Regions from separate parts of the Metabacillus sp. Hm71 genome, predicted to be linked through region 2. Evidence: a T-box and tRNA genes for the amino acid it is inferred to sense, from the RefSeq annotation. Region 2 holds a T-box; the other holds one or more tRNA genes.
What was found. The T-box of region 2 lies ahead of trpS (tryptophan--tRNA ligase). A T-box ahead of a tRNA ligase gene usually reads a tRNA of that ligase, here a tRNA-Trp.
Positions count from the first base shown of each region.

Region 1: it encodes a tRNA-Trp, which carries the amino acid that the T-box ahead of trpS (tryptophan--tRNA ligase) is inferred to sense. The anticodon was not compared.

Region 1 is NZ_CM200278.1:401,148-415,860, forward strand. Features, by position in the region: rRNA gene ACSVDH_RS02045 (23S ribosomal RNA) at 1-217, shown strand, start outside; rRNA gene rrf (5S ribosomal RNA) at 497-612, shown strand; tRNA gene ACSVDH_RS02055 (tRNA-Glu) at 666-740, shown strand; tRNA gene ACSVDH_RS02060 (tRNA-Val) at 750-825, shown strand; tRNA gene ACSVDH_RS02065 (tRNA-Lys) at 1,036-1,111, shown strand; tRNA gene ACSVDH_RS02070 (tRNA-Leu) at 1,125-1,210, shown strand; tRNA gene ACSVDH_RS02075 (tRNA-Gly) at 1,221-1,292, shown strand; tRNA gene ACSVDH_RS02080 (tRNA-Leu) at 1,303-1,391, shown strand; tRNA gene ACSVDH_RS02085 (tRNA-Arg) at 1,414-1,490, shown strand; tRNA gene ACSVDH_RS02090 (tRNA-Pro) at 1,597-1,673, shown strand; tRNA gene ACSVDH_RS02095 (tRNA-Ala) at 1,691-1,763, shown strand; tRNA gene ACSVDH_RS02100 (tRNA-Met) at 1,780-1,853, shown strand; tRNA gene ACSVDH_RS02105 (tRNA-Ile) at 1,913-1,986, shown strand; tRNA gene ACSVDH_RS02110 (tRNA-Ser) at 1,996-2,088, shown strand; tRNA gene ACSVDH_RS02115 (tRNA-Met) at 2,252-2,328, shown strand; tRNA gene ACSVDH_RS02120 (tRNA-Asp) at 2,333-2,409, shown strand; tRNA gene ACSVDH_RS02125 (tRNA-Phe) at 2,772-2,847, shown strand; tRNA gene ACSVDH_RS02130 (tRNA-Tyr) at 2,879-2,962, shown strand; tRNA gene ACSVDH_RS02135 (tRNA-Trp) at 2,969-3,042, shown strand; tRNA gene ACSVDH_RS02140 (tRNA-His) at 3,054-3,129, shown strand; tRNA gene ACSVDH_RS02145 (tRNA-Gln) at 3,375-3,449, shown strand; tRNA gene ACSVDH_RS02150 (tRNA-Cys) at 3,458-3,531, shown strand; tRNA gene ACSVDH_RS02155 (tRNA-Gly) at 3,546-3,619, shown strand; tRNA gene ACSVDH_RS02160 (tRNA-Ile) at 3,625-3,698, shown strand; tRNA gene ACSVDH_RS02165 (tRNA-Asn) at 3,720-3,794, shown strand; tRNA gene ACSVDH_RS02170 (tRNA-Arg) at 3,962-4,038, shown strand; gene ACSVDH_RS02175 (AI-2E family transporter) at 4,418-5,554, shown strand; gene ACSVDH_RS02180 (DUF47 domain-containing protein) at 5,744-6,364, shown strand; gene ACSVDH_RS02185 (inorganic phosphate transporter) at 6,383-7,381, shown strand; gene ACSVDH_RS02190 (diacylglycerol kinase) at 7,677-8,588, shown strand; gene rlmD (23S rRNA (uracil(1939)-C(5))-methyltransferase RlmD) at 8,680-10,059, shown strand; gene ACSVDH_RS02200 (tRNA dihydrouridine synthase) at 10,438-11,400, shown strand; gene ACSVDH_RS02205 (DUF6157 family protein) at 12,208-12,609, shown strand; gene ACSVDH_RS02210 (CynX/NimT family MFS transporter) at 12,854-14,056, opposite strand; gene sstT (serine/threonine transporter SstT) at 14,488-14,713, shown strand, end outside.
Region 2 is NZ_CM200278.1:1,189,392-1,204,104, forward strand. Features, by position in the region: gene fabF (beta-ketoacyl-ACP synthase II) at 1-742, shown strand, start outside; gene ACSVDH_RS05960 (DUF2268 domain-containing putative Zn-dependent protease) at 868-1,641, shown strand; gene ACSVDH_RS05965 (YjbA family protein) at 1,797-2,552, shown strand; gene trpS (tryptophan--tRNA ligase) at 2,833-3,816, opposite strand; T-box leader at 4,082-4,288, opposite strand; gene ACSVDH_RS05975 (DUF3899 domain-containing protein) at 4,349-4,708, opposite strand; gene ACSVDH_RS05980 (peptide ABC transporter substrate-binding protein) at 5,102-6,796, shown strand; gene opp3b (oligopeptide ABC transporter permease) at 6,930-7,859, shown strand; gene opp3C (oligopeptide ABC transporter permease) at 7,859-8,881, shown strand; gene ACSVDH_RS05995 (ABC transporter ATP-binding protein) at 8,902-9,945, shown strand; gene oppF (oligopeptide ABC transporter ATP-binding protein OppF) at 9,947-10,885, shown strand; gene ACSVDH_RS06005 (GNAT family N-acetyltransferase) at 12,119-12,697, shown strand; gene spxA (transcriptional regulator SpxA) at 12,962-13,357, shown strand; gene ACSVDH_RS06015 (TerC family protein) at 13,467-14,141, opposite strand; gene mecA (adaptor protein MecA) at 14,488-14,713, shown strand, end outside.

The DNA of each region.
Region 1 (14,713 bases), 790 kb from region 2:
TGGTGTACCAGTTGTCTTGCCAAAGGCATAGCTGGGTAGCTATGTGCGGAAGGGATAAGTGCTGAAAGCATCTAAGCATGAAGCCCCCCTCAAGATGAGATTTCCCTGTTACTTTGTAACGTAAGATCCCTGAAAGATGATCAGGTTGATAGGTCAGAGGTGGAAGCGCGGTGACGTGTGGAGCTGACTGATACTAATCGATCGAGGACTTAACCTATTTAATGCGTTAAACAAAGTGAATTGAATTATACATCGTTATCTAGTTTTGAAGGAATATAGTATTCCTAATAACTTTATACAAAGTTAGAGGGTTTCGAGGAACGAACAGTTCAAGGAATCAATTGAGGAGACACCGGACTTTCACAGGAAGTGATGACTTAGGCGTTTCGCACAGGACGTGCGAGTATTTAGCCTAAGAACCTTAATGTAGAGTGAGGATGTTGACAATTGAGATGACGCAGAAATGTGAAGTTCATCGGAAGCCGTAAACCATTTATCTGGTAATGATGGCGAAGAGGTCACACCCGTTCCCATGCCGAACACGGAAGTTAAGCTCTTCAGCGCCGATGGTAGTTGGGGGTTTCCCCCTGTGAGAGTAGGACGTTGCCAGGTAAAGGCCCCTTATTTGGGGCTATTATTTTGCTTTATTTGAATTGGTGAAAATTGGCCCGTTGGTCAAGCGGTTAAGACACCGCCCTTTCACGGCGGTAACACGGGTTCGAATCCCGTACGGGTCACCATATTAAATCGGAGGATTAGCTCAGCTGGGAGAGCACCTGCCTTACAAGCAGGGGGTCGGCGGTTCGATCCCGTCATCCTCCACCATTTTTTAGAACACAAGTTAGACTCTCATAAGTTAGCATACCGAATATTGGGCGTCAAACCAGTCGTGTTTCAAACTACGAGCCATTAGCTCAGTTGGTAGAGCACGAACGAGTATACTGCGAAGCGAAACATCAGCGCACAAATTGAACCGCTTCTTGACTAAGCTTTCTGAAATTTGGGCGTCGAAAACTAAGAGTGTTTTGAAACTACGAGCCATTAGCTCAGTCGGTAGAGCATCTGACTTTTAATCAGAGGGTCGAAGGTTCGAGTCCTTCATGGCTCACCATATTACACACCGTGCGGGTGTGGCGGAATTGGCAGACGCGCTAGACTTAGGATCTAGTGTCCTTGTGACGTGGGGGTTCAAGTCCCTTCACCCGCACCAGTTAAATAATGCGGAAGTAGTTCAGTGGTAGAACACCACCTTGCCAAGGTGGGGGTCGCGGGTTCGAATCCCGTCTTCCGCTCTTTAGAAATGCCGGGGTGGCGGAACTGGCAGACGCACAGGACTTAAAATCCTGCGGTAGGTGACTACCGTACCGGTTCGATTCCGGTCCTCGGCACCAATTATACTATAAAGATTAAAATGCGCCCGTAGCTCAATTGGATAGAGCGTTTGACTACGGATCAAAAGGTTAGGGGTTCGACTCCTCTCGGGCGCGCCATTTCTAGAAGTAAGAAATCGAAAGTCAGAAGTTAGATTAAAGGCTTTGATTCGAAGCAGTACTTAAAAATTTTTGACCTCTCACATCTTACCTCTGGTATCTAGAACGGGAAGTAGCTCAGCTTGGTAGAGCACTTGGTTTGGGACCAAGGGGTCGCAGGTTCGAATCCTGTCTTCCCGACCATTTTCTTAAATGTTTTTGGGGCCTTAGCTCAGCTGGGAGAGCGCCTGCTTTGCACGCAGGAGGTCAGCGGTTCGATCCCGCTAGGCTCCACTTAGTTTTACTTTTTGGCGGTGTAGCTCAGCTGGCTAGAGCGTACGGTTCATACCCGTGAGGTCGTGGGTTCGATTCCCTCCGCCGCTATAGAAATATAATAAGGCTATCAATTTGTACTTGAAATTGACAGTTTTAATTTGTTGATTGGACCCTTAGCTCAGTTGGTTAGAGCAGACGGCTCATAACCGTCCGGTCGTAGGTTCGAGTCCTACAGGGTCCATTGTAATAAGGAGGAATACCCAAGTCCGGCTGAAGGGATCGGTCTTGAAAACCGACAGGGGTGTCAAAGCCCGCGGGGGTTCGAATCCCCCTTCCTCCTCCATATTTAATATTATCGTCGCAGGGTGGAGCACGAACGAATATGCTTCACTGAATAATCATCAGCGTACCGATTGAGCTGCTTCTTGAATCAGCATCCTGAAATCGGGACGGTCTCTATTAGGCAATATCTAAGAGCATAGATAAACTTTAATTTATATTATCGTCGCGGGGTGGAGCAGTCTGGTAGCTCGTCGGGCTCATAACCCGAAGGTCGCAGGTTCAAATCCTGCCTCCGCAACCAAAATGGTCCGGTAGTTCAGTTGGTTAGAATGCCTGCCTGTCACGCAGGAGGTCGCGGGTTCGAGTCCCGTCCGGACCGCCATTTTAAAATTCCTAATCTAGAGTAAAAGGGTTTCAATAAGCGAGAAGGTCGAGGAAGCGATTGAATGAACACCGGAGCGTATGACAATACGTGAGGATGTGAATGAATGAGCTGACGAAGAGATTTGAAGATTAGCGGAAGCCGAAAACTATTTGGCTCGGTAGCTCAGTCGGTAGAGCACGACTGAATAAGCTTCCTTGAAATAGCATCAGCGTACTCATCGAGCTGCTCCTTGAAATAGCTTCCTGAGATGAGGACGATTAACAAATTATAAAAGAGAAAATGCTTTAAATGAAAAGGATTAAACTTTGGTTCGTTAAACTAAAAACTTATTTTTAACTAAAAATACTACACAATATTAAGGCTCGGTAGCTCAGTTGGTAGAGCAATGGACTGAAAATCCATGTGTCGGCGGTTCGATTCCGTCCCGAGCCACCACCATTAAACTTCATAACTTCTAAAGCATTACGGAGGGGTAGCGAAGTGGCTAAACGCGGCGGACTGTAAATCCGCTCCTTAGGGTTCGGCAGTTCGAATCTGCCCCCCTCCACCATTTAATAGGGGTATAGTTTAATGGTAAAACGAAGGTCTCCAAAACCTTTGATGTGGGTTCGATTCCTACTACCCCTGCCAATTTCATAATGGCGGTTGTGGCGAAGTGGTTAACGCATCGGATTGTGGTTCCGACATTCGTGGGTTCGATTCCCATCAGCCGCCCCATTTTCGTTTTGAATTATGAGTATTACTTTTTATAAGACATATAATTTTATTCTTGCTGAATAGTGTATAAACATAGAGTTTAGTAAACTCCGTTATATATAGACACAAGCCCGTTACACAGTTTTAAGGTGTACTTAGTCGTCGACGGTATTTCGTGATATTTCCTGTCAGAAATATCCCAAAATATCCTCTTGCGGTGATTAATCATGTAGCATATTCATGGAAGTATTTCATGAGCTTCTCAATGGGCTATAGCCAAGCGGTAAGGCAACGGACTTTGACTCCGTGATGCGCTGGTTCGAATCCAGCTAGCCCAGCCATTCTTTAAGGCATCATAGCCAAGTGGTAAGGCAGAGGTCTGCAAAACCTTTATCCCCGGTTCAAATCCGGGTGGTGCCTCCAATAATTTATAATAAGCGGGTGTAGTTTAGTGGTAAAACCTCAGCCTTCCAAGCTGATGATGAGGGTTCGATTCCCTTCACCCGCTCCAAATACGGGCCTATAGCTCAGCTGGTTAGAGCGCACGCCTGATAAGCGTGAGGTCGATGGTTCAAGTCCATTTAGGCCCATCCTATACCTGTACTTCTTATTCCGCAGTAGCTCAGTGGTAGAGCTATCGGCTGTTAACCGATCGGTCGTAGGTTCGAATCCTACCTGCGGAGCCAATTAGCTTCAAAATTATGTCCCAGTAGCTCAGCTGGATAGAGCACGAACGAATTCGCTTCCATGAAATGACATCAGCGTACCGATTGAGCTGCATCTTGAATCATCTTTCTGAAATCGGGACGATAACAAATTTAGTATTTAAAACTTTATATGTTCTTTAAATTAAGTCCCAGTAGCTCAGCTGGATAGAGCAACGGCCTTCTAAGCCGTCGGTCGGGAGTTCGAATCTCTCCTGGGACGCCATTATATCATACATAGTCACCTTTCATTTTGAATGAAAGGTTTTCTTTTTAATCAGTTACCTAATAAATACATGTTGGCATGCTTGTTGAACATATAGAAAGGGCTGTTCATAGGTCATAATGACTTATTGATCAGCCCTTTTTCTATTACAGAACCGATCCTTTATGTCATATAATACGAATTTCACATAAAAACAATGTGGTTGGTCTTCAACAATATGCGCTTAGGTCGTTAGAAAAGAAATTTTTTGAACAAGATGTTAAAGTGATTTAAATTTTTAGGAAATAAAGGTACTATTAAGATAGATAAGCTATATGTAATCAAGCCTTTAACCATATAGTGCTCTTTTTGCTTTGAAGTATTTGAGAGGGGAAAATTGATGGAAAAATCAAGTCAATCAAAGAGTGGAACATTTAAAAAGCTTATTTTAAATAATCGATTTGTATTGTTCTTAATGATACTATTATTAATTGGGATAAATATATTAATTTTTCGAGAGGTTTCATTTATCTTTACACCATTAGAGGTATTGTTCAAAACGGTGTTATTACCCATCATGATGGCAACAGTGCTTTACTATTTGTTAAATCCAGTGGTGAACTATCTTGAAAAATTAAAAGTAAAAAGGGTATTTTCCATTCTCTTGCTATATTTGCTTATTATTGGGTTGATCAGCATCCTGATCGTCTCTGTTATACCTTTTTTAAGAGAGCAAATTATGAGTTTGGTCCAAAGCTTTCCGGAATATACAAGAGACGTAGAGGAGTTAATTAAAACGGTAGTTGGAAGCCAGTTTGTGAATGAGGCTCAAAAAACGCTGAATATAAATGTACCAGACTTTGCTAACAATATTTCAAATCAGGTATCAAAATTACTCAATAATACATGGAGTGGAATTGGGGTTTTTGTAGGAGCCGTAAAGGATTTTTTATTGGCATTAATTATTATGCCTTTTATCCTATTTTATTTATTAAAGGATGGAAAGAGACTGCCTTCTTACATTTTAAGTTTGCTTCCAGTGCCATTACGAAGTCAGACTTTTGATGTAATGAAGGAAATTAATACAAGTATTAGTCTTTACATTAGAGGTCAGATTATTGTTAGTTTTTGTATCGGGCTTCTATTATTTGTAGGATTTTTAATCATAGGGCTTGATTATGCGTCATTATTGGCTTTAATTGCTGCCTTTACAAGCATTGTTCCTTATTTGGGACCGGCTATTGCGATTACACCAGCATTAATCATCGCGATTGTGACCTCGCCAATCATGCTGCTTAAACTAATTATTGTTTGGACAATTGTTCAGCTTGTTGAGGGAAAGTTTATTTCACCGCAAATAATGGGAAGAAATCTTCATATTCATCCTATTACAATCATCTTTGTTATTTTAACGGCAGGTAATTTATTTGGTATTCTCGGGATTATTTTAGCTGTCCCTGGATATGCGGTATTAAAGGTTATTATTACCCATCTCTTTGAGTGGTTAAAAGCTAGAAGTGAATTATATAATGATTAAGCAAGTATATAAGAAACACAGAAACTCTGTGTTTTTTTTTTGTTTTTGAACAGAATAATTTAGAGTATAATCATGCCTAATGTTAAGATTTTGTAAATTTTATTTAAATTTATTGTAAATTCGACAAAATTCACTAAAATAAGACTTTGGGTGAAGAAAAAATAGAAGAATTTTTTGGAGGGTTTCCTAATGGTGTTTGGTTCGAAAAAAGATATGTTTTTTGAGAAATTATTATTGATTGCCAAAAATTTAGAGGAGTCTGCAAAGTACTTAGTAGATCTTAAAGTAAAAAGTGTTAGTGACCTAAAAGAAATCGCTTCGGTCATGAAGGGGTATGAAAGTAAGGGAGATACTTATATACATGAGTTAATTGTAGATTTAAATAAAACATTCATAACTCCGATTGAACGTGAGGACATTCTTCAATTGGCTATGAAAATGGATGATATATTAGATGGCTTAGAGCAATGTGTAGCTTATTATGAGATGTTCTCCTTTACACAATTTGATGAATATATCGATAAATTTGTATTGTATATTCACAACAGTTCAATAGAAGTTACGAAAGCAATGGAGTTATTGTCTAATAAAAAGTTACTTGATATGCGCGTGCATTCAATTGAGATTAAAGATATCGAATCAAAATGTGATGAATTATTGAGAGTGTCAATTAAACAGTTATTTTCTACTGAAAAGGATGCAATTAAAATTATTCAGCGCAAGGAAATTTATGAAATGCTTGAAAAGGTTACGGATAGCTGCCAGGATGTAGCAAATACAATTGAAACCATTATCATGCGTAACGCATAAGGGAGCTTTAAGAATCATATGGATACTATTTTAATACTAACAATATTAGTTGTAATTTGTGCGTTGGCATTTGATTTTATCAATGGGTTCCATGATACTGCAAATGCGATTGCAACATCAGTATCTACCCGGGCATTATCACCTAGAAAAGCGATAATTTTAGCGGCGGTCATGAACTTTATTGGTGCGCTAACCTTTACAGGTGTAGCAAAAACAATTACAAAGGATATTGTCGATCCTTTTGCATTGGAAAACGGTTCTGTTATCATATTGGCCGCTTTAATTGCCGCAATTGCCTGGAATCTTATTACATGGTACTACGGGATCCCGAGCAGTTCATCCCATGCATTAATTGGATCGATTGCCGGTGCAGCGATTTCAGCTGCTGGCGTTGGGATCCTTAATTGGAACGGCTTTATGAAAATTCTTCAGGCCTTGGTCATTTCACCTTTCTTAGCGTTGGGTGTAGGATTTATCATGATGAGCCTTTTTGCAGTCCTTTTCAGAAAGACAAATTTATATAAATCGAATAAACGTTTTCGAGTGTTTCAAATTGTAACAGCGGCTTTACAATCATTTACCCACGGAACAAACGATGCCCAAAAGGCAATGGGAATTATAACAATGGCACTTATTGCAGCAAATTATCATACCTCTGAAGACATACCTTTGTGGGTCCGAATTTCTGCAGCTTTAGCTATGGGGATCGGAACATCAATTGGCGGCTGGAAAATCATTAAAACGGTTGGCGGCAAAATCATGAAAATCCGTCCAGTAAATGGTGCGGCGGCTGATTTATCTTCAGCATTAATTATTTTTGGTGCAACAACCATTCATCTTCCAGTTAGTACAACCCATGTTATCTCTTCAGCGATTATGGGGGTTGGTTCAGCCCAGCGCGTTAAAGGAGTAAAATGGGGAGTAGCACGAAAAATTATCATAACATGGGTAATTACGCTGCCAATTTCAGCACTTTTAGCGGGAATTACCTACCAAATATTAAATATATTCTTTTAATAAAAACGAAATTCAAAAGGGTCTGATTCCGTATGCATAATATGACTTCTGATTGTTGAAAGTCCTATAAATTGTGTTAGCGGGTCTGACCCTTTGTTTTAGTGCCATAAAAAATACATAAAACGAAAAGAATAAAAACTTTACTTTTTCTAAAAAACATGGTGATAATAATAGTTGGGCATAAATCGGAAAAGCAGATTGGTAATTGAAGAAATTGGGAACATTATATAGAGAGCGAAAACAGTGAACTTTAAGAATCGTTGGTTCATAAATACATACTAGTAGGATGATGGGGATGAAAAAAGCTAGAATAATCTATAATCCAACTTCAGGGCGTGAGCTTTTTAAAAAGTATTTACCTGAAGTATTGCAAAAATTTGAACAGGCTGGATATGAAACTTCATGTCATGCAACAACTTGTGAAGGTGATGCGATTCAGGCTGCACGGTCAGCAGGTGAACGAGGCTTTGATCTGATTGTTGCAGCTGGTGGAGATGGGACAATTAATGAAGTTGTAAATGGTATTGCAGAGCTTGAAGTAAGGCCGCAGCTTGCTGTCATACCTGTTGGAACAACAAATGACTTTGCAAGGGCAATAGGGATCCCATTAAATAATGTCATTCAAGCTGTTGAGATGATCTTAGAAGGAGAACCGCAAAAAATAGATATAGGCCGGGTAAATGAGCAATATTTTATCAATATTGCTGGCGGCGGCCGATTGACAGAGCTTACGTATGAAGTTCCTAGCAAGCTTAAAACAATGGTAGGGCAACTCGCTTACTATTTAAAAGGGATGGAAATGTTGCCATCAATTCGTCCTACTGAAGTGGAAATTGAATATGATGGAAAGCTGTTTCAAGGTGAAATCATGTTATTCCTTGTTTCGCTTACAAATTCAGTAGGCGGATTTGAAAAGCTCGCACCAGATTCGAAGCTAAACGATGGCATGTTTGATTTATTAATTTTGAAAAAAGCAAATTTAGCGGAATTTATTCGAGTGGCAAGCCTTGCAATAAGAGGTGAGCATATTAATGATGAACATATTCTTTATACGAAAGCCAATCGTGTTAAGGTCACAACACATGATAAAATGCAGCTTAATTTAGATGGCGAATACGGCGGCTTGCTTCCTGGGGAATTCGAAAACTTGTATCAGCATATTGAAGTAAGAATGTCACAGGAAAAAGCAAGACAAATGGAGGAATAAGAAAACTTGGCAGAGTAGGGGCCAAGTTTTTTTCGTGAAGTCCATTATGTTAAAATGAACGAAAGTAGTTTGAATGTAAAGGAAGAACAATATGTCTAAATTACAAGCACCAGTGATGAAAAATGAATACTATGATGTGACCTTTGAGGATCTCACACATGAGGGTGCAGGTGTCGCAAAAATCGAGGGTTTCCCTGTTTTTGTAGAAAATGCGCTTCCAGACGAGCGTGGAAAAATAAAAGTGATTAAGGTAAAAAAGGGTTTTGCCTACGGTCGTTTAATTGAGCTGTATGAAAAAAGTAAAAATCGCGTGGAAGCACCATGCCCTATCTATTCTCAATGCGGAGGATGCCAGCTTCAGCACGTAAGCTACGAAGGGCAGCTTGACTTTAAGAAAAAGCAAGTAGAGCAAGTGCTTGCACGGATTGGAAAACTGGATCTGAACAAAGTAAAGGTTCATCCGACACTTGGCATGAACGATCCATGGAATTATCGCAACAAGGCACAGGTGCCAATAGGTGAACGGGAAGGCGGACTTGTCGCAGGCTTCTACCAAAAACGAAGCCACGATATTATTGATATGGAGCGCTGTCTCATTCAGCAAGCAGAAAATGACGAGGTTGTTAAAGCTGTAAAGAAAATCTGCGAGCAGTACGGTATCCGTGCATACAATGAGGAAAAGCATAAAGGCTGGCTTCGTCATATTATGGTACGTTATGGATTGGTTACGCAAGAAATGATGGTCGTGTTTGTTACGAAAACAGCGGACTTTCCTCATAAGAATGACATTATCAATAAAATAACGAAGCAATTTCCCCATGTAAAGTCAATCGTGCAAAATATTAATAATAAACGTACGAATGTCATTTTCGGTGATGAGACAAAGATTCTTTGGGGCGACGAATATATTTATGACAAAATTGGAGAGATAAAATTTGCGATTTCAGCACGGTCCTTTTATCAGGTGAACCCTGAGCAAACAAAGGTGCTGTATGAGAAGGCGTTGAAGTATGCCGGATTAACAGGTGCTGAATCTGTCATTGATGCCTATTGTGGAATCGGAACCATTTCTTTATTTCTTGCTCAAAAAGCGAAAAACGTATTTGGCGTTGAAATTGTGCCTGAAGCAATTGAGGATGCAAAGCGGAATGCAGAGCTTAACGGATTTACAAACGCCGAATTTGCCGTTGGCGAGGCAGAGGTAGTGATCCCAGAGTGGTACAAGCAAGGAAACAAAGCAGATGTTATTGTAGTGGATCCGCCACGTAAAGGCTGTGATGAAGCGCTGCTTAAGACGATCTTGGATATGAAGCCGAAGCGGGTGGTTTATGTGTCCTGTAACCCTGGGACGCTGGCAAGGGACCTGCAAGTGCTTGAGCAGGGCGGTTATGAGACGGTTGAGGTGCAGCCTGTTGATATGTTTCCGCATACGATGCATTGTGAAGCGGTCGCGTGGTTGGAGTTGGTATAATAGAAAAGCAGTTGATATAGAAAAAATCTATACCATCTGCTTTTTGGTTTATAAAAATACCATTCGTACCGATAGTTTTGCACAAATTATAAATGTCCAAATGTACTTGTATTTGTTAATAAGTTATTAAGCATGATATAAGTGTAAAAGAGTGGATCATTTGGCTTTATCCCACTCTTAACGGGCAGTAAGACCCCCATGTCAAGATGATGAGTATACAAAGTAGCTAGGTGGGGGATCAACTGCCCGTAAAGGTCCGATAAGGGCGACTAACCATCAGTGGGGGATGAGGGAAAAACCCAACTGATGGAAGTCTACTTTAAATTTTGTGACCGAGAGTTTGAAGTTGTATCCATAGTGAGAGGATTTGAGTTTGAAATGATAGATAATTTTTGGCGTGATTTACCGCGACCATTTTTTGTACTTGCACCAATGGAAGATGTGACAGATGTTGTTTTTCGTCATGTAGTAAGTGAAGCTGGTCGACCGGATGTATTTTTCACAGAGTTTACAAACTCGGATAGCTATTGTCATCCAGAGGGCATGAAAAGTGTGCGTGGCCGTTTGATTTTTACAGAAGATGAACAGCCAATGGTGGCACATATTTGGGGGGATAATCCCAAATATTTCCGTCAAATGAGTATTGGCATGGCAGAGCTAGGATTTAAAGGCATCGATATTAATATGGGCTGCCCTGTACCGAATGTGGCATCGAGAGGGAAAGGTAGTGGTCTTATTCTGCGTCCAGACGTTGCGGCAGAACTTATTCAAGCAGCAAAAACGGGCGGACTGCCTGTCAGCGTGAAAACACGACTTGGCTATAAGGAGGTTCAGGAGTGGGAGGAGTGGCTAACGCATATTTTAAAACAGGATATTGCGAACCTTTCTATTCATTTACGTACAAGAAAGGAAATGAGCCAAGTAGATGCGCATTGGGAGCTAATTCCGGAAATCAAAAAATTACGTGACCGTATCGCACCAGATACGATGCTAACAATCAATGGAGACATTCCTGACCGCCAAACTGGGCTGCAGCTTGCTGAACAATATGATATTGATGGAGTTATGATCGGACGAGGTATTTTTAAAAATCCTTTTGCTTTTGAAAAAGAGCCAAAAGAGCATAGCAGTAAAGAATATCTTGATCTTTTAAGACTGCATATTGATCTTCAAGATCAATATGCGGAAGCACTGCCACGTTCAATCACAGGGCTTCATCGCTTTTTCAAAATTTATGTCAAAGGATTCCGTGGAGCTGGCGAATTAAGAAATCAATTGATGAACACGAAATCAACAGATGAAGTGCGTGCATTACTTGATAACTTTGAAAAAGAATGTTAATGGGACGGGGACAGTGAAATGATGTAACTCTCAAAAAGTTAGAGAAAAAATGAATCACAGCAACTCATGTGTACTTATTTTATTCAGTTTCAAGTTCCTTTGCAGCCGGCAACTTTTGTTTCGATAAAGTCTGTTTCTAAAAGAAAAAGGTCTTTAGAATGTAATAAACCCACCAGCACCCTTGTGTTGCCACATACACTTGGCGCATGTGGAGTGCGTCTCGCAACTCATTTTAAAAGAAGGCAACTATCCCATATTTGGGTGTTGCCCTTTTCTTTCGTGTATTGGAATAACAAAACAGTATTGAATACCCATGTGGAGTGCTGTGCTCGTCAAAATATGGACGAGCTTTTCTAATATTTTATATTCAGTAATATTGAGAGTAGTGCACTTGAAGAATAGGGGATTTTAACCTCTCTAAGAATCTTCTATGGTAATGGATTAGAGGTTGAATACGGGGTTGTAACGGACCAGTGGGTTAAAGAGCCACTTGATGAAGGTACGAAGAATGTGGTTAAAAATGGCTTTAAGGTCGTAACTGAAAAAGAGAATATATTTTATAGTATAAAAATGTATTTAAATAATTTGTAACCCTATTCCTCAACTATGGCGCTAAGGATTGATTGCGCCTATTTTGCTTTATAAGGGAATTAGATTGAATAACACTTGGCACTTAAATTGGATATTTATGTTAAAATATGATTGGAATTGTGAAGGATTGTACTATTGAAGCAGGTTAATTTGAGCAGGGAAAAATAATATACTCATTTATGAAAGTTTTAGAAGGTTTAATAAGGAGGGCATTTTATGAGTTACAAGAATACTTTTATTACAGTTTCTGAAGATTCAACTGTTACTTCTGCTATTGTTCCTGTCCCAAGAAATAACAAGCCTACGATTGCTTCTATTCAATATGATTTAATCAAGAATAATCCTTACAAATATACTCAAGAAGATGTACAATTTAAAACTTATTTGATCAAAGAGCAAATAGAGTCAAATAATTTAAATGAATTACGTGAGCAGTATTTCACAAAACCTAAAGCCTGTTTTAGAGCTTCTCCATTAGTAAAAAAATATGGGTGGGGAATACACTATGATGATCATGGAAAAATTGCATTATTTGATGTTAATAGTGAAACGTATAATCAATTTCTCAATTTGGATAACATTACTCTACTAAAAGGTATGCGTTCGAAAAGAAAATAGGCAGTGGCCTCTTCTTTCTCCTTAAATCAAGAGTTAATCAAACTAAGAAGAGCATTGTGCCTGGGCAGGGCAGCGCATTTGCAAAAGCCTATTAAAAGAGTCCGCCACCATGAATAAAGTTTCCTGATGCTTACATGTCATTCACTGAAATCATATAATTAAAATATAAAAAGGAGCCCGCAGGCTCCTTTTCAAATTAGAAAGGAAAATGCTCAGCCCGGTAACAAGTGTCCCGCTCTTTTCCTTATACATATCGATTACGACCAGATAAGATTCCAAAGATCATCACAACGACTGAGACGACGATTAGCATGAGAATGGGAACTGTCCACATATGCGTTAGATCGTACAAATATCCGATGATCAAAGGGCCAACTGCAGCGAGTACATAACCTGTTGATTGTGTCATACCAGATAACTCTGCAGCCTGCTGACCGTTCCGAGCACGTAGACCTATATAGCTGAGAGCTAAGGGAAAGCTTCCTCCCAATGCAATCCCAATTAAGATGATACTTACAATTAAAATTGGATAGGTTGAGCCGAATAGTAAACCACTATAGCCAAGCACAGAGCACATGCTTAGTATAAATGCAATCCATACTTGTGATTCGAGGCGCCCTGCAAGGACTGGTATAAAAAAGCTGGCAGGCAATCCTACCAATTGAGTGAAGGAAAGCAACCATCCTGCAGTAGCTAAGCTTACCCCGTGACTATGTAAGATTTCAGGTAACCACGATATCGTTACATAGAATAAAAGAGACTGAAACCCCATGAATATGGCAATTTGCCAGGCAAGTAGTGTACGCCACATTTGCTTGGAATTAGTGGCTTGTCTTTGTCGGAAGATACTAGGATCGCTTTGATTATATTTAAAAAGAAAAGCCCACACGATGAGCGCAATGATAACAGGTAACCCCCATACAATTTGGGCTCCCTGCCATCCAAGGTTCAAGTCAGCTGCTAAAGGAACGCTAATCCCTGACGCTAAGGACGCAATCAATCCCATGGATGTTGAATAAACACTTGTCATCAGACCGAACCTTTTGGGGAATTTATCCTTTACAATTGCGGGTAAAAGGACATTTCCGATCGCGATACCGAAACCGACTAGCAGAGTCCCGGTAAAAAGGGTAAAAACCATTGGAATTGTGCGAATCGTAATACCGATTAATAGAACTGCTAAACCTATAAGTAAGGTCTTCTCATTTGTTAGCTGAGCTGCTATTTTAGGAACAAGTGGGGACATGATGGCAAATACGATTAATGGTAAGCTCATCAATAGTCCAGCACTCCAGTGTGCTAGTTTAACATCATTCTGAATCATTCCGAGTAAAGGTCCCAGAGAAGTAATCGCTGGGCGTAGATTGAAGGCAACAAGAATAATTCCCGCAATAAACAGATGTATATAAATTGAATGAATATGTGCCTTGACTTTCGCTAACATCATAAATCAAAACCTCCATTAACACAAACTTTATCAAGTATAGCATAAACAAAAATTCGGATGTAATGTACTTACTACTATTCGAAGCCCCTAACAAATAGGTAGGGGTTTTGCAAAGGTAAGAATCCTGTTCTATGCACAGGTTGTGTCCTGCATGGGTGTACATGGATGGATCGATTTCTAGGAGGAAATTTTAGTACGATATCTATAGTCTCCCGCGAGATTGTTTTCAGGTATGGTTTATCCTATTGTGATTTTGAATATTTAGATAATTACAAATATAAAAAATAATATTGTAATATATCAAAAAACTCACTATAATTCAATTAAATGATAGACAGTTGTATCTGTGGAGTGGAATGGTTGTAGATTCTATTTTATCAGAATGGATTGGCTCGAAATAAGCATTATCAACATTTGAGGGGGGAGTATGTATGAAAGGAATACTTAATAAGTGGAATCAGTTAAGTCTGGTCAAACAAATTATAATCGGTTTAATTATTGGGATTATCCTGGCTTTAACGGTTCCGCAAGCAAAGGCTGTTGTTCTTTTAGGAACATTATTTGTCGGTGCGTTAAAAGCCATTGCACCTGTCCTGGTTCTTTTCTTGGTCATGTCGGCCATCGCTCAGCATAAGAGCGGTCACCGAACAAATATGA
Region 2 (14,713 bases):
GACAAACTCAATCGGTGATGCGTTTCGAGTCATTGAGCGAGGAGAAGCTGATGTTATGGTAACAGGCGGTGCAGAGGCTCCTCTGACAGAGATGTCTTTTGCAGGCTTTACAGCAAATAAGGCTTTATCAACAAATCCTGATCCAAATACAGCAAGCAGACCATTTGATAAGGATCGGGACGGTTTTGTCATGGGTGAAGGTGCAGGTATCATCGTACTTGAAGAATTAGAACATGCACTAGCTCGCGGTGCAAAAATTTATGCTGAAATCGTTGGCTACGGTGCAACAGGTGATGCCTATCATATTACTGCACCGGCTCCTAATGGCGAGGGCGGGGCAAGAGCAATGAAACAAGCGGTTGAAGGCAGCGGACTTGCGATCACAGATATTGACTACATCAATGCCCATGGTACAAGTACTCCTTACAATGATAAATTCGAAACATTGGCGATTAAAGAGGTTTTTGGAGATCATGCTTATAAGCTAGCAATTAGCTCAACAAAATCAATGACAGGTCATTTATTAGGCGCTGCAGGTGGAGTAGAAGCTATACTAAGTATTTTAGCTATTAAAGAAGGCATTATTCCTCCAACGATTAACTATCAAACACCTGATCCGGAATGTGACCTTGACTATGTTCCGAACGAAGCTAGAAAGCTAGAGGTCAAAGCTGCCCTTAGTAACTCTTTAGGCTTTGGCGGACATAACGCTACGATTATCTTTAAAAAATATGAAAACTAAATGAAGCAATGATAGAGACTGTCTCAGGTGGGGTTTACCTATTTAAGACAGTTTCTTTTTTACATTTTCTAAAAGAACACCTCTTCAAAGCTTTTCATAAGCTAGGTAAGGAAGGGGTGTTAAAAATGAGCGTTATTGACACAAAAAAATGGTTAAAGGAAACACCTGATCAGCTTGACATCTGCAGAAAATTAAAGGCTTATTTCCCGCATTTAAAAACAGGTGAGATCACTAAGCATTTGAATTCGTTTGGCATGTATAAAAGAATCGGCAAACTAGATGAATGGCTTGAAAAAATGGAAAAGGAAAGCATCTATGAATTTGTGAAAGAAGAAGAGCAAAAGCTAAAAGAGGAATGGAATGGTCCAAACATACCGATTTTTATCTTTCCAAGTGACATGAATAATCGAAAAATCGAAACAGAATATAAAGGAAGAGCAGGTTTGGCTTTTCACGATAAATTGTTTTTGTTTTTATCACTAAATATAGTAAAAAGTAATATTAAGTCTGTTTTGATTCATGAATATCATCATGTTTGCCGCATAAGCTCTGTAAGCAAGAAAGAACAAGATTTTACCATCATCGATACCGTTATTTTGGAGGGCTTGGCGGAAAATGCTGTTCGAGAAAAAATGGGTGATCATCATGTTGCTGCATGGACTACCTTTTATACTGATGCCCAATGTGAACGTTTTTTTGAAAGAATTATTTATCCGCAAAGGGATGTATCGATTGAAAGTCGTAACTATTCCCAATTAATGTATGGCACAGGACTGTATCCAAACATGCTGGGTTATGCAGTTGGCTATTACATTGTGAAAAACTATATGAACCAAACCGGAAAAAAAACGATCGATCTGCTAGGTACACCAGCTGAAGAAATAATAAAGAGAAACTAACCATTTTTATTCATATCCTTCCACCTTCAAACATAGTGATGACTAAAGACAAGTTTTTGGGAAATAAATCTATGTATATTCTGTATAGATTGGAATAAATTCTCTTTTTATTGCCAATACTGTTTGACAAATGGTACTGAAGTGAGGGATTTTAAATGTTATTTCTTCATGATGTTTGGGTAAATTGGTTTGAAGGTGAAGAGAACGGGTACAATGTCTGTCATTTCCATGAATGGAGAAAGGATGATAGTGTTGAACTCCTTGATCAGGTCCCCCTTTTAAAGGTTAATTCCTTACTTTTTGACTACATAGAAAATAACTTATCGGAGTTACCGCCTGGTCTATTAAAAGATATTTTTCAAAAGGCTTATATTCGTAAAAACCATGAAAGAATTCAATTAGACTACTGTTTTGTTGTTACAGATGGTATTGGAATTTTAGCTGTTGATACGATCGGCTACACGATGCCAATTCGTAAAAGCCGGATCATTCCGCGGCAAGAGCAGCTTGTCTTTGAAATGGTAAAGGATGTTGAGCCAGAAGAGTATTCGACTGAATTCATTCAAAATGGATCAGAGGAAAAAGAATATCATATTTTATCATTAGCACCAGAGCATGTACGTGGGTTGACAAGAAAAGAGCGTCAATTAAAACAGCTATTATTTATGGCACTTGACCAATTACAAGCAACGAAAAATGCTGCTGAGGTTAAGTACTGGTACACAGAATGGAATCCAACCATGTATCACGACATTCAACAAAGAGAATTTCATGAAGTGTGGCAAAGGCTTTATGAGGAAACATTGCACGGATGGTCACCTAAACATGCTCAACTATGTGAGAACTTAATTAAAGGACAACCATTCTTTGAAAAGCTCTGGGATATGGAGCAAGAGTCAAAGGTAAACTAGCTTGGACAAGCATAGGAAAAATCAAAAAACGATGTGATCTAAATGTTCGATAAGCATTTAGAGCGCATCGTTTTTGAATTTTAATTTATACCTAGTTTAGGTGTCTAGCTCCAGGCGCCATCGGCGAAGCACAGGACGTGCAAGTGCAGTTAAGAGATAAGGCCGCCGTAGTTTTTAACTGCCTCTTGGGTCTAGTCAAATAGGAATTGAAGATAAAGAACACCTTCTATTCCTATTCGCCTTATGCTTGTCGCCAAATGCTAAGCGCCTTGCGCTTTTCTTATTTACGGCCAAGCCCCATTGCTTTCTCCATCTTTCTAAGAGTTTTACTTGCAACAGCGTTGGCCTTTTCTGCACCTTTGTCTAAAATTTCATCTAATTCTTTTGATTCCATCAAATGCTTATATTTCTTCTGAATAGGTGCTAATGTATTAATGACAACCTCTGCTACATCACGTTTGAAATCTCCATAGCCCTTTCCTTCATATCTTGCTTCAATTTGGTCGATCGGTTCATTAGTTAAAATCGAGTAAATGGATAAGAGATTTGAAACCCCTGGCTTGTTTTCTTTGTCATATTTAACAATACCATCTGAGTCTGTTACAGCACTTTTGATCTTTTTCTCGATTTGCTTTGGTTCATCTAATAATGTAATAAATGCTTTTTGGTTAGGATCTGATTTGCTCATTTTCTTAGTTGGATCTGCAAGTGACATGATGCGGGCTCCAACCTTTGGAATACGTACTTCAGGGATCGTAAGGATGTCATTATACTTTTTGTTAAAACGTTCAGCCAAATCACGTGTTAATTCTAAATGCTGCTTTTGATCCTCTCCAACTGGCACCAAATCAGTATTATAAAGAAGAATATCAGCAGCCATTAAAGGCGGATAGGTGAGCAGACCTGCTGAAACAGCTTCTTTTCCATGAGATTTATCTTTAAATTGTGTCATGCGCTCAAGCTCACCGATATAGGAGACGCATTGCAGCATCCATCCTGCTTGGGCATGTGCCGGAACCTCTGATTGAATAAACAGAGTAGCTTTTTCTGGATCAATTCCAACAGCAAGATAAAGTGATGCGAGACTTCTTATGTTTCTTCTTAGTGCCGCAGGATCTTGTGCAACAGTGATGGCATGCTGGTCAACAATACAGAAGTAACAATTATATTCATCCTGTAAATCGACAAACTGCTTTAATGCGCCAATATAATTACCTAGTGTTACAGATCCGCTTGGTTGAATACCTGAGAAAATGGTTTTCATCATTTTTCCTCCTTGTTTTAATTGTTATGACTTATCATTGGACTTAGTTTTAGTGTCCAGCTCCAGCGCCTAGCCTCTCTAGGGTCTAGCCACTCATGAATTGAAGGTAAAGAACACCTTCTATTCATGAGCGCCTAGCCTCTCTAGGGTCTAGCCACTCATGAATTGAAGGTAAAGAACACCTTCTATTCATGAGCGTCTTATTGCCCGAGGCTGAGCAAGGCGCTTCCGCTTTAAAATAAAAAAAGCCCACTCGTACCCATTTGATAGGGACGATGGACCGCGGTGCCACCCTACTTATTTCTTTAGTAGAAATCACTTAGATCTTTAACGCAAGATTACGTCTGTACGTACTAAAGTTTCTGCACAGAAGCTCAAAAGTCCATTCCATACACTTCATTACCTGTTCCCAGCAGCCACAGGCTCTCTTTAAATGATTGTTGTATGTACTAATCTTTGTCATAGCCAACTATTTTTTTACTTATTATAAGGAACGAAGCCATTTTTTGCAAATGATTTCAAGAAAAATGGGCTAACGATTGTAGTAAATAAAGAGAGCTATGAGCATGACAGCTAACATGAGGAGGCCGTTTCTTAGAAATGGTGAATAATGAAAGGTAATCATTTCAGAAACCGGCGTCATTTCTTGAATCTCATCTTTTGATAATTCCTTGCCTTTTGAAACAAACGTCCTCCGGAATCCATAGGTAATCCCGTCGAAGAATCCGCCTTTAACCGTCATCGTCAGGAGGGCAAGGAATAAAAATGAACCTGCAATAAAAAAGGAAATATTAATGAAATACAACAAGGTTAATTTATGGTAAATGAGAAATGATAGTAAAATTGTTGCACATAAAGACAAAATAAAAAGCGTAAACGTTTTTGGGAGCAAATTTAACCATCCTCTTCCAATTATTCAATAAGAACTATTATATCAAAAGAAAGGAGTGGTTAAAAAGAGGTATAAAGTTATTCTGGTAATACACTTTGAGTGGAAATTCACAAAAATCTCTATTAATTATGTCAAATGTTAATAGTTTATTAAGTAGAATAGTGTTAGATTCTGTAACCCTTTACAAGTCAACGCGTTAAAGCGTTTTGTTGTGAAAATGGGAAAGGGTTACAAAAGTAATATAGTAAATTTGAACTATTTTTTTGTCTCGAATTCTTAATATTATTGCATTTGTGTAAATTTTATTAAAAAAATAAATGCATAATTGTTTGAATACTTGTATAATATTCGTTGTAAGTACAACTAGTACATAAATAAAAGGGAGGTCTATTAGTGAAAAAGTCGAAATATTTTCTACTTTTAGCTTTATCACTCGTTCTTAGCATGTTCCTAGCGGCATGTTATGGCGGAGGAGATGCTGGTCAAGAGACAGATACTGGCGGAGATGAAGGCAAAAAAGAGGCAGTACAAGAAATAACAGCTTTAGAATCACAAGCTATTCCTTCAATGGATAGCGTAATGGCTCAGGATACTGTTAGTTTCACTACTTTAAATAATGTAATGGAAGGTTTATACCGTCTTGATCCAAAACAAGAAGTTGTTCCAGGTTTGGCTGAAGGTGAACCTGAAGTAAGTGAAGACGGAACAGTTTACACATTTAAATTAAGAGATGCGAAATGGTCAAATGGTGACCCTGTAACTGCACAAGATTTTGTTTATGCATGGCAGCGTGCCATCGATCCTAAAAATGCATCTCCTTATGGTCCATATATGATGGATGGAAAGATTAAAGGGGCTGCTGAAATTTCTGCAGCAGGTGCAGCGAAAAAAGAATACGATCTTAATACTTTAGGTGTTAAAGCAATCGATGATAAAACACTTGAAGTTACATTAGAAAGACCAATTCCATATTTTACATCGTTAATGGCATTCCCAACGTTCTATCCGCAAAACCAAAAGTTTGTTGAAGAACAAGGTGAAAACTACGGGAAAACAGCTGAAAACTTAGTATATAATGGTCCATTCGTATTATCTGATTGGGGCGGAAGCACAGCTTCAGAATGGACATATTCCAAAAATGAAGATTACTGGGATGCTGAAACAGTTAAGCTAGAAAAAGTGCAATGGAACGTACTAAAAGATTCGCAATCTTCTGCAAATGCATTTGAAACTGGTGAAGCTGACGTTACTGGCAAACTTTCATCAGATATCGTACCTCAATATGAAGGTGACGATCGTTTAGTTACATGGTTAGAGCCTACAATTTTCTGGTTGAAATTTAACCAAAAAGAAAATGAAGCACTAAAAAATCCTGATATTCGTAAGGCGATTGCACAAGCAATTAACAAAGAGGATTATGTAAAAAGCGTATTAAACAATGGTTCAATTGTTGCAAACTATGCAGTACCGCAAGAATTCGCGAAGAATCCTGAAACTGGAAAGGATTTCCGTGAGATTAATGGTAATGAATTGCTTCCATATGATTTAGAAGCAGCAAAAGCTTCTTGGGAAAAAGGATTAGCTGCTTTAGGTACTGATACAGTTGAAGTTAGATACTTAGGCGATGACACTGAAAATGCTAAGAAAACAGCTGAATACATTAAAAACCAATTAGAAACAAATCTTCCTGGTTTAAAACTTAAAGTCGAAAGCGTTCCATTCAGCGTACGTTTAGATCGTGAAAATTCTCAAGATTATGATATTCAATTAGCTGGTTGGGGACCTGATTATCTAGATCCTATGACGTTCTCAGATTTATGGTTAACAGGCGGAGGAAACAATAAGATGGATTACTCCAACGCACAATATGATAAGTTAATAAAAGATGCGCAAACAACTTTAGCTCAAACTCCAGTTGAGTACTACGAAGCTCTTGCTCAAGCAGAAAAAATCTTGCTTGAAGAAGATGCTGCGATTGCACCTCTTTATCAACGTTCATCTAACGTATTAGTAAATGAGAAAGTTGAAAACTTTACTTATCATTTAGTAGGACCTGAATATAGCTTTAAATGGACTTCAGTTAAATAAAAAGCAACAAGGTATGACAATGTCTTAATAAGTAAGAAAGAGAGTATATTTTTGTCAATATACTCTCTTTTCCCTTGTTGGGAAATTGTCGAACATTGTTGAAAATTCAAAATTCTTTAGGGGGTGCACTCATATGGCGAAATATATTACTCAACGTATTATTTACATGATAATAACTCTATTTTTAATTGCCACGTTTACTTTTTTCCTCATGAAAATAATCCCTGGTACACCTTTTACGAATGCTGGTAAATTATCTGAAACACAACTTACCATCATGAAAGATAAGTATGGTCTGGATGAACCAGTTCCTGTTCAATATATGAACTATATGGTTAATTTGCTGAAAGGGGATTTAGGTGTTTCCTTTCAATTTGATAACGTTGGTGTGACAGAAATTCTCATGGATAGCATTGGACCATCGGCTGTACTTGGATTTCAAGCTATCTTATTCGGAACATTTTTTGGCATTATTCTTGGAGTAACGTCAGCGTTGCGCCAAAATACATGGGTGGATTATAGTTCAACGTTTCTTGCTGTATTAGGAAAGTCAATCCCATCCTTTGTTTTTGCGGGACTACTGCAATATTATATCGGAGTTAAATTAGGGTGGTTCCCAGTCGCGTTTTGGCGTGGTCCGGAATATTCCGTTATGCCAACAATTGCATTAGCAATGTTCCCGCTTGCAACAGCAGCAAGGTTTGTGAGAACGGAAATGATCGAGGTTTTAGAATCAGATTACATTACCCTTGCAAAGGCAAAAGGAGCAAGCTGGTTTGAAATTGCTTTTAAGCACGCGCTTCGAAATGCATTAATCCCGGTAATTACCGTTTTAGGACCATTAGTTGTTAGTTTAATGACTGGTTCATTAGTTATCGAAAAAATCTTCGGTATTCCGGGTCTTGGCGAGCAATTTGTTAAATCTATTACTGTAAATGATTACCCGGTTATAATGGGGACAACCATCTTATTTTCAGTCTTGTTCGTCGTTGTTATTTTAATTGTCGATCTACTATATGGAATCATTGATCCGCGGATTCGTTTAGCGGGAGGGAAAAAATAATGGCACAAGAAAAAATTTCAAAAGATATGTTTTCACCCGCGCAGTTAGATTCAAGTAAAAGTGAAAAGATCTCAAAACCAAGTTTAAACTACTGGCAGGACGCCTGGCTTCGTGTAAGAAAAAACAAAGGTGCCATCATTAGTTTAGTGATATTAGCCATCCTAACAATTATGGCTCTAGTAGGTCCCCATCTAACTGGACATGGTTATGATGAGCAAAATTTAAAGCATAATAACCTTCCCCCAAGAATTCCAGTTTTAGAGAATATAAGCTGGCTGCCGTTTGATGGTAATTTGGAAAAAAAGAACGGGGATGTCTATAATGCGTATGAGCAAAAGGAAGTCGATGAGTATTATTGGCTGGGTACTGACAGCTTAGGACGCGATTTATTTACACGTGTATGGAAAGGGACTCAAGTTTCTTTATATATTGCTGTTTTAGCTGCTGTAATTGACATGGTTATTGGTGTCTTATACGGAGCTATTTCCGGTTTTGTTGGCGGTAAAACAGATAATGTGATGCAACGTATCATCGAAATTTTGGTAGGAATTCCTAACCTGGTGGTTGTAATTTTAATGATTATTTTATTAGACCCGGGTATTTTATCCATTACCATTGCCTTGACAATCACTGGCTGGGTTGGTATGGCGAGGGTCGTTCGTGCCCAGGTTATGAAATTAAAGCAGCAGGAATATGTGCTGGCTGCAAGAACGCTTGGACTTTCAAATGGTAAAATCATTTGGAAACATCTGCTTCCAAACCTGGCAGGTGTTATTATAATCAATACTATGTTTACAATCCCGAATGCAATTTTCTTTGAAGCATTTTTAAGCTTTATTGGTCTTGGTTTACAGGCACCACTAGCATCACTGGGTACCTTGATTGATGATGGATTTAAGGTTCTTCAACTTTACCCATATCAAATGATTATACCCGCAATTATTATCAGTTTAATTATGATCTGTTTTAATATGATTGCAGATGGACTACGCGACGCATTAGATCCGAAAATGCGTGACTAGAAAAGGCAGGTGAAGGATAAATGGAAAAAATGTTAGAAGTAAAAGACTTGCACATTTCATTCCATACGTTTTCAGGAGAAGTGCAGGCAATTCGTGGTGTTAATTTTGATTTGTTAAAAGGAGAGACTCTAGCAATCGTTGGGGAATCAGGTTCAGGGAAATCTGTCACAACGAAAGCGATTATGCGTCTACTACCTGAATCAAATTCTGAAATTAAGAATGGTCAAATCCTTTTTCAAGGAAAAGATTTAGCGAAATTATCCGGCAAAGAGATGCAAAAAATTCGCGGTAAAGACATATCGATGATTTTTCAGGATCCAATGACATCGTTAAACCCGACGATGAAAGTGGGAAAACAAATTATTGAGCCGATTGTAAAACATCAAAAATTGAGCAAGGCTGCTGCGAAAGAGCGTGCGATTGATTTGCTTCGACTCGTTGGGATTCCTCAGCCTGAACAGCGCTTTAACCAATACCCTCACCAATTTTCGGGCGGGATGAGACAAAGGGTGGTAATTGCGATCGCTCTTGCATGTAATCCAAAGGTGTTAATTGCCGATGAGCCAACAACAGCTTTAGATGTAACGATCCAAGCGCAAATTTTGGAGCTTATGAAGGATTTGCAGAAGAAAATTGATACGTCAATTATTTTTATTACGCATGATCTTGGTGTTGTAGCAAATGTAGCAGACCGCGTTGCTGTTATGTACGGCGGGAAGATTATTGAAATTGGTACGGTAGACGAGATTTTCTATAACCCGCAGCATCCATATACATGGGGCTTAATTAGTTCAATGCCAAGTCTTGACAGCGAAGACGAAGAGCTATACGCCATACCTGGTACGCCGCCAGATCTATTAGATCCGCCAAAGGGAGATGCGTTTGCACCTCGTAATGAATATGCGATGAAAATTGATCTGGAACAGCAGCCGCCAATGTTTAAGGTTTCTGATACACATTATGCTGCAACATGGCTGCTTCATCCGGATGCGCCAAAGGTTGAACCGCCTGCTGCAGTAAAACGGCGTCAGCGTCAATTCCCTCAGATAAAGGAGGGAAAATAAGATGGCGAAACAGGAAAAATTAGTTGAAATAAAAAATTTAAAGCAATATTTTAATGTGGGAAAGCCAAATGAGGTAAAAGCGGTTGATAATGTTTCCTTTGATATTTTTAAAGGTGAAACATTAGGCTTGGTTGGCGAATCAGGATGCGGAAAATCGACAACTGGAAGAACGATCATTCGTTTATATGATGCGACCGATGGTGAGGTTTTATATAACGGAGTCAATGTTCACGGAAAGAAATCAAAAGCACAGCTTAAAGAATTTAACCGTAAAATGCAGATGATTTTCCAAGATCCGCAAGCCTCTTTGAATCCGAGAATGAAGGTTTCAGATATTATTGCCGAGGGAATCGATATTCACGGTTTGGCTAAATCGAAAGCAGATCGGATGAAGCGTGTCATTGAATTGCTTGAAACAGTTGGATTAAATAAAGAGCATGCTAACCGTTACCCGCATGAATTTAGCGGCGGACAACGTCAGCGTATCGGGATTGCCCGTGCTCTAGCAGTAGAACCTGAATTTATCATTGCCGATGAACCGATTTCTGCACTGGATGTTTCGATTCAGGCACAGGTGGTTAACCTGATGAAAAAGCTTCAAAAGGAAAAAGGGCTAACCTATTTATTCATTGCCCATGACCTCTCCATGGTTAAATATATAAGCGATCGTATCGGTGTTATGTATTTCGGAAAATTAGTTGAGCTTGCAGATGCGGATGAGCTTTACAGCAATCCAATTCACCCATATACACAATCATTATTATCTGCGATTCCACTACCGGATCCAGATTACGAACGCACCCGTGTAAGAAAGTCCTATAATCCAAGCCAACACAATTATAAACCAGAAGACAAAGTAGAATTCCGTGAAATCAAACCAGGTCACTTTGTCATGTGCTCCCAAGCGGAATTTGAACAATATAAAAAGCAATATTCATAATGATTGAAAAGGCTGCCTTATTAGAAAAAGGCAGCTTTTTATATTAATTTGAGTGGTTCAATACAATTAGCTAGTGGAATATTCTAAGAGCAGGTAGTCAATTCCTATAAAAGTTTCAACTATATCAGCGGAAATTTTAACATATCGGCGGAAAATCGAAAATATCGGCGGAATCTCAGAAATATCGGCGAAAAATCGAATATATCGGCGGAATCTCAGAAATATCGGCGAAAAATCGAATATATCAGCGGAATCCCAGAAATATCGGCGAAAAATCGAAAATATCAGCGGAATCCCAGAAATATCGGCGAAAAATCGAAAATATCGGCGGAATCTCAGAAATATCATCGAAAAAATCGAATATATCAGCGAAATCCCAGAAATATCGGCGAAAAATCGAAAATATCAGCGGAATCCCAGAAATATCGGCGAAAAATCGAAAATATCGGCGGAATCTCAGAAATATCGGCGGAAAATCGAAAATATCGGCGGAATCTCAGAAATATCGGCGAAAAATCGAAAATATCAGCGGAATCCCAGAAATATCGGCGAAAAATCGAAAATATCGGCGGAATCTCAGAAATATCATCGAAAAAATCGAAAATATCAGCGGAATCCCAGAAATATCGGTACAAAATCGAATACATCAGCGGAATCTCAGAAATATCGGCGGAAAATCGAAAATATCGGCGGAATCTCAGAAATATCGGCGGAAAATCGAAAATATCGGCGTAATCTCAGAAATATCGGCGAAAAATCGAATAAATCGGCGTAATCTCAGAAATATCGGCGAAAAATCGAATATATCGGCAGAATCCCAGAAATATCGGCGAAAAATCGAATATATCAGGGGAATCCCAGAAATATCAACGGAAAATCGAATATATCAGCGGAATCCCAGAAATATCGGCGAAAAATCGAATATATCAGCGGAATCTCAGAAATATCAGCGAAAAATTGAATATATCGGCGGAATCTCAGAAATATCGGCGCAAAATCGAATAAATCGGCGGAATCTCGAAATATCCGCGAAAATCCCAATTTATCAAATGAACCTCAAAAAGATCAGCTAAATCAAAGTCCTAGCTACTAAATCATTTCACCCCCAAGTTCAAGCTATAAGCTTCTCTCCATCAAAGAACCACGAAGGTAAAATATTTCCATGTTTATTCCAAAAAAAAGAAGGGTATATCTAAACATGGGAGAATTTATTAAAGATAAGGGAGTCGATTTATGAACTGGTATGAGAAGTTAAATCAGTATTTTCCCATTGAAGAAATGAAATCAAAAGAGCATATGGAAGCTTTGCTTAAAGAGAGAGCTGATATTTATCATAAGGATGAGGGCAAGAACCATGTGATGATGTATGCCGAGCTTGATGATTTTATTTTTATCGATTACATTTTTGTTTCAAAGGATGCCCGTGGCGAAGGACTTGGACATAAGCTGCTGGAAAAGCTGAAGAAAAAAGGGAAGCCAATCATTCTTGAGGTAGAACCTGTTAATTATGAAGACTCTGATACAGAGAAAAGATTAAAGTTTTATCAAAGAGAAGGTTTTAAGCACGCTGATTCAATAGGCTATGAGCGACGTTCTTTAGCGACAAATGAAGTGAACAAAATGGAAATTCTTTATTGGGCTCCACAAAATGAGTCAGAAAAAGATATATATGACGCCATGATTAAAACATATAAGATGATTCATACATATAAGGATAAGGAGCTTTATGGGGAGTCATATCAGCCTGCAGCCGAGGTGTTGACCTTAGATGGGGAAGGGAAAAACAAGAACATTTTCGATGAGTTAAGTTAATTGAGAATGGGATTTGGATTGAAATGAAGTGAAGTTCATTTTCTAATTCAAATTTTTTAAAAAAACCACTCCTTCACAAACCCAGTATTTTTAAGGATTATTAATGAATGTAATGGTTTTGTCACACTTTTAATTTAATTTCTATATGCATACTTACTTTTTTATAGTATAATCAAAATATAATTTCTTATTTAAAGTAATTTCAATTTCTATACACTTTTTAGTTGATGTAACTCATTCTATAATTAGAGGAGTGAAGGATGAATGGTAACATTATATACATCACCAAGTTGTACTTCATGCAGAAAGGCAAAAGCTTGGTTGGAAGAACATGATATAGCATATATTGAACGAAATATTTTCTCTGAGCCTTTAACGATTCAAGAAATTAAAGAAATTTTAAGAATGACTGAGGACGGTACAGATGAAATTATTTCAACTCGTTCGAAGATTTTCCAAAAATTAAATATCAATTTAGAGTCAATGCCGCTGCAAGACTTGTACAATCTTATTCAAGAAAATCCTGGTCTATTGCGACGTCCGATTATTATTGATGAAAAGAGACTTCAAGTGGGTTACAACGAAGATGAAATTCGCCGTTTTCTACCACGTCGAGTTCGAACATTTCAGCTTAAAGAAGCACAGCGCTTAGTAAATTAATTATACCAATAAGAGGCACTATCTAACGAATGTAAACTTAACCTCAGCATGATATAATGGCGATATCAGGTTAACTTAGTTTATTCAGTAGATTTGCCTCTTTTTTCATTTATTCGCTTTTTTGATCACGGAACAATTGTTGGTAAAGCATACCGCCCAAAAGGATAAAGGCTGTTGTTAAATAAGGTAAGCTATGTGCCAATAGTGGATGTGACATGTAAAGGGAATCTAGTTGATCTTCTTGTGCCATCATCTTTCCCGCTGTAAGTGCAAGCAAACCTCCGCCAACATAAATGAGCATCGGGTACTTAGTCAACAGCGTAAGCACCATTTTGCTACCCCATATAATGATAGGTATAGAGATTAGTAAACCAATCGCTACAAGCATCATATGCCCTTGGGCAGCCCCAGCAACCGCAATAACATTGTCAAATCCCATTAATAAATCAGCAATAACAATTGTTTGAATAGCTTTCCAAAGCGAGTGATGACTTTTGATGTTATTTGTATGATCCTCTTTTCCAGTAATTAAATGGAAGGCAATATACAAGAGGAAAATACCGCCAACAAGCTGTAAGAAAGGGATTTCTAATAAATAAACAGCAATTAATGTAATAAAGATTCGGAAGACTATAGCAAACATAGTCCCTAATATAATCGCTTTATTTCGCTGATGAACGGGTAGATTACGACATGCCATGGCAATTACAACGGCATTATCTGCGCCAAGTACAAGGTCAATTCCAATGATCGCTAATAAAGATAAAAGAAAATCCTGTTCCATGCGTAAACCCTCTTTCAGGTTATTGACTGCTCGTACATGTATATGAACATAATGAAAAAATATGAGTACAAATCAATATAGGTAAAATAACTGTTTTTGTAAATTCGGAGTTTTTTTATTTCCTTTAAGAGCGTTTTATCATAAAATAGGAGTACAAGATTCTTACACCATTGAAGGTTTTGAATAAAGTGTGGTATTTCCTTTAATTTGTTAAGGTTATGCCAACATACTTTCTCTTTATCCGCGATTAAATTAAGCGTATTTTGGGTAAAGTGTAGTAAAGTACAACTGCCCTAGAAGGGGGTTGTCCCTTCAACATCTCATATAGAAGGGAAGGTTTTAGTTAATGGAAATCGAACGTATTAACGAAAATACCGTTAAGTTTTATATTTCGTATTTAGATATAGAAGAGCGTGGTTTTGACCGTGATGAAATTTGGTACAATCGCGATCGCAGTGAAGAGCTTTTCTGGGAAATGATGGATGAGGTTCATGAGGAAGAGGACTTTATGGTTGAAGGCCCTCTTTGGATTCAAGTACAGGCGCTTGATAAAGGCTTGGAGGTCATTGTAA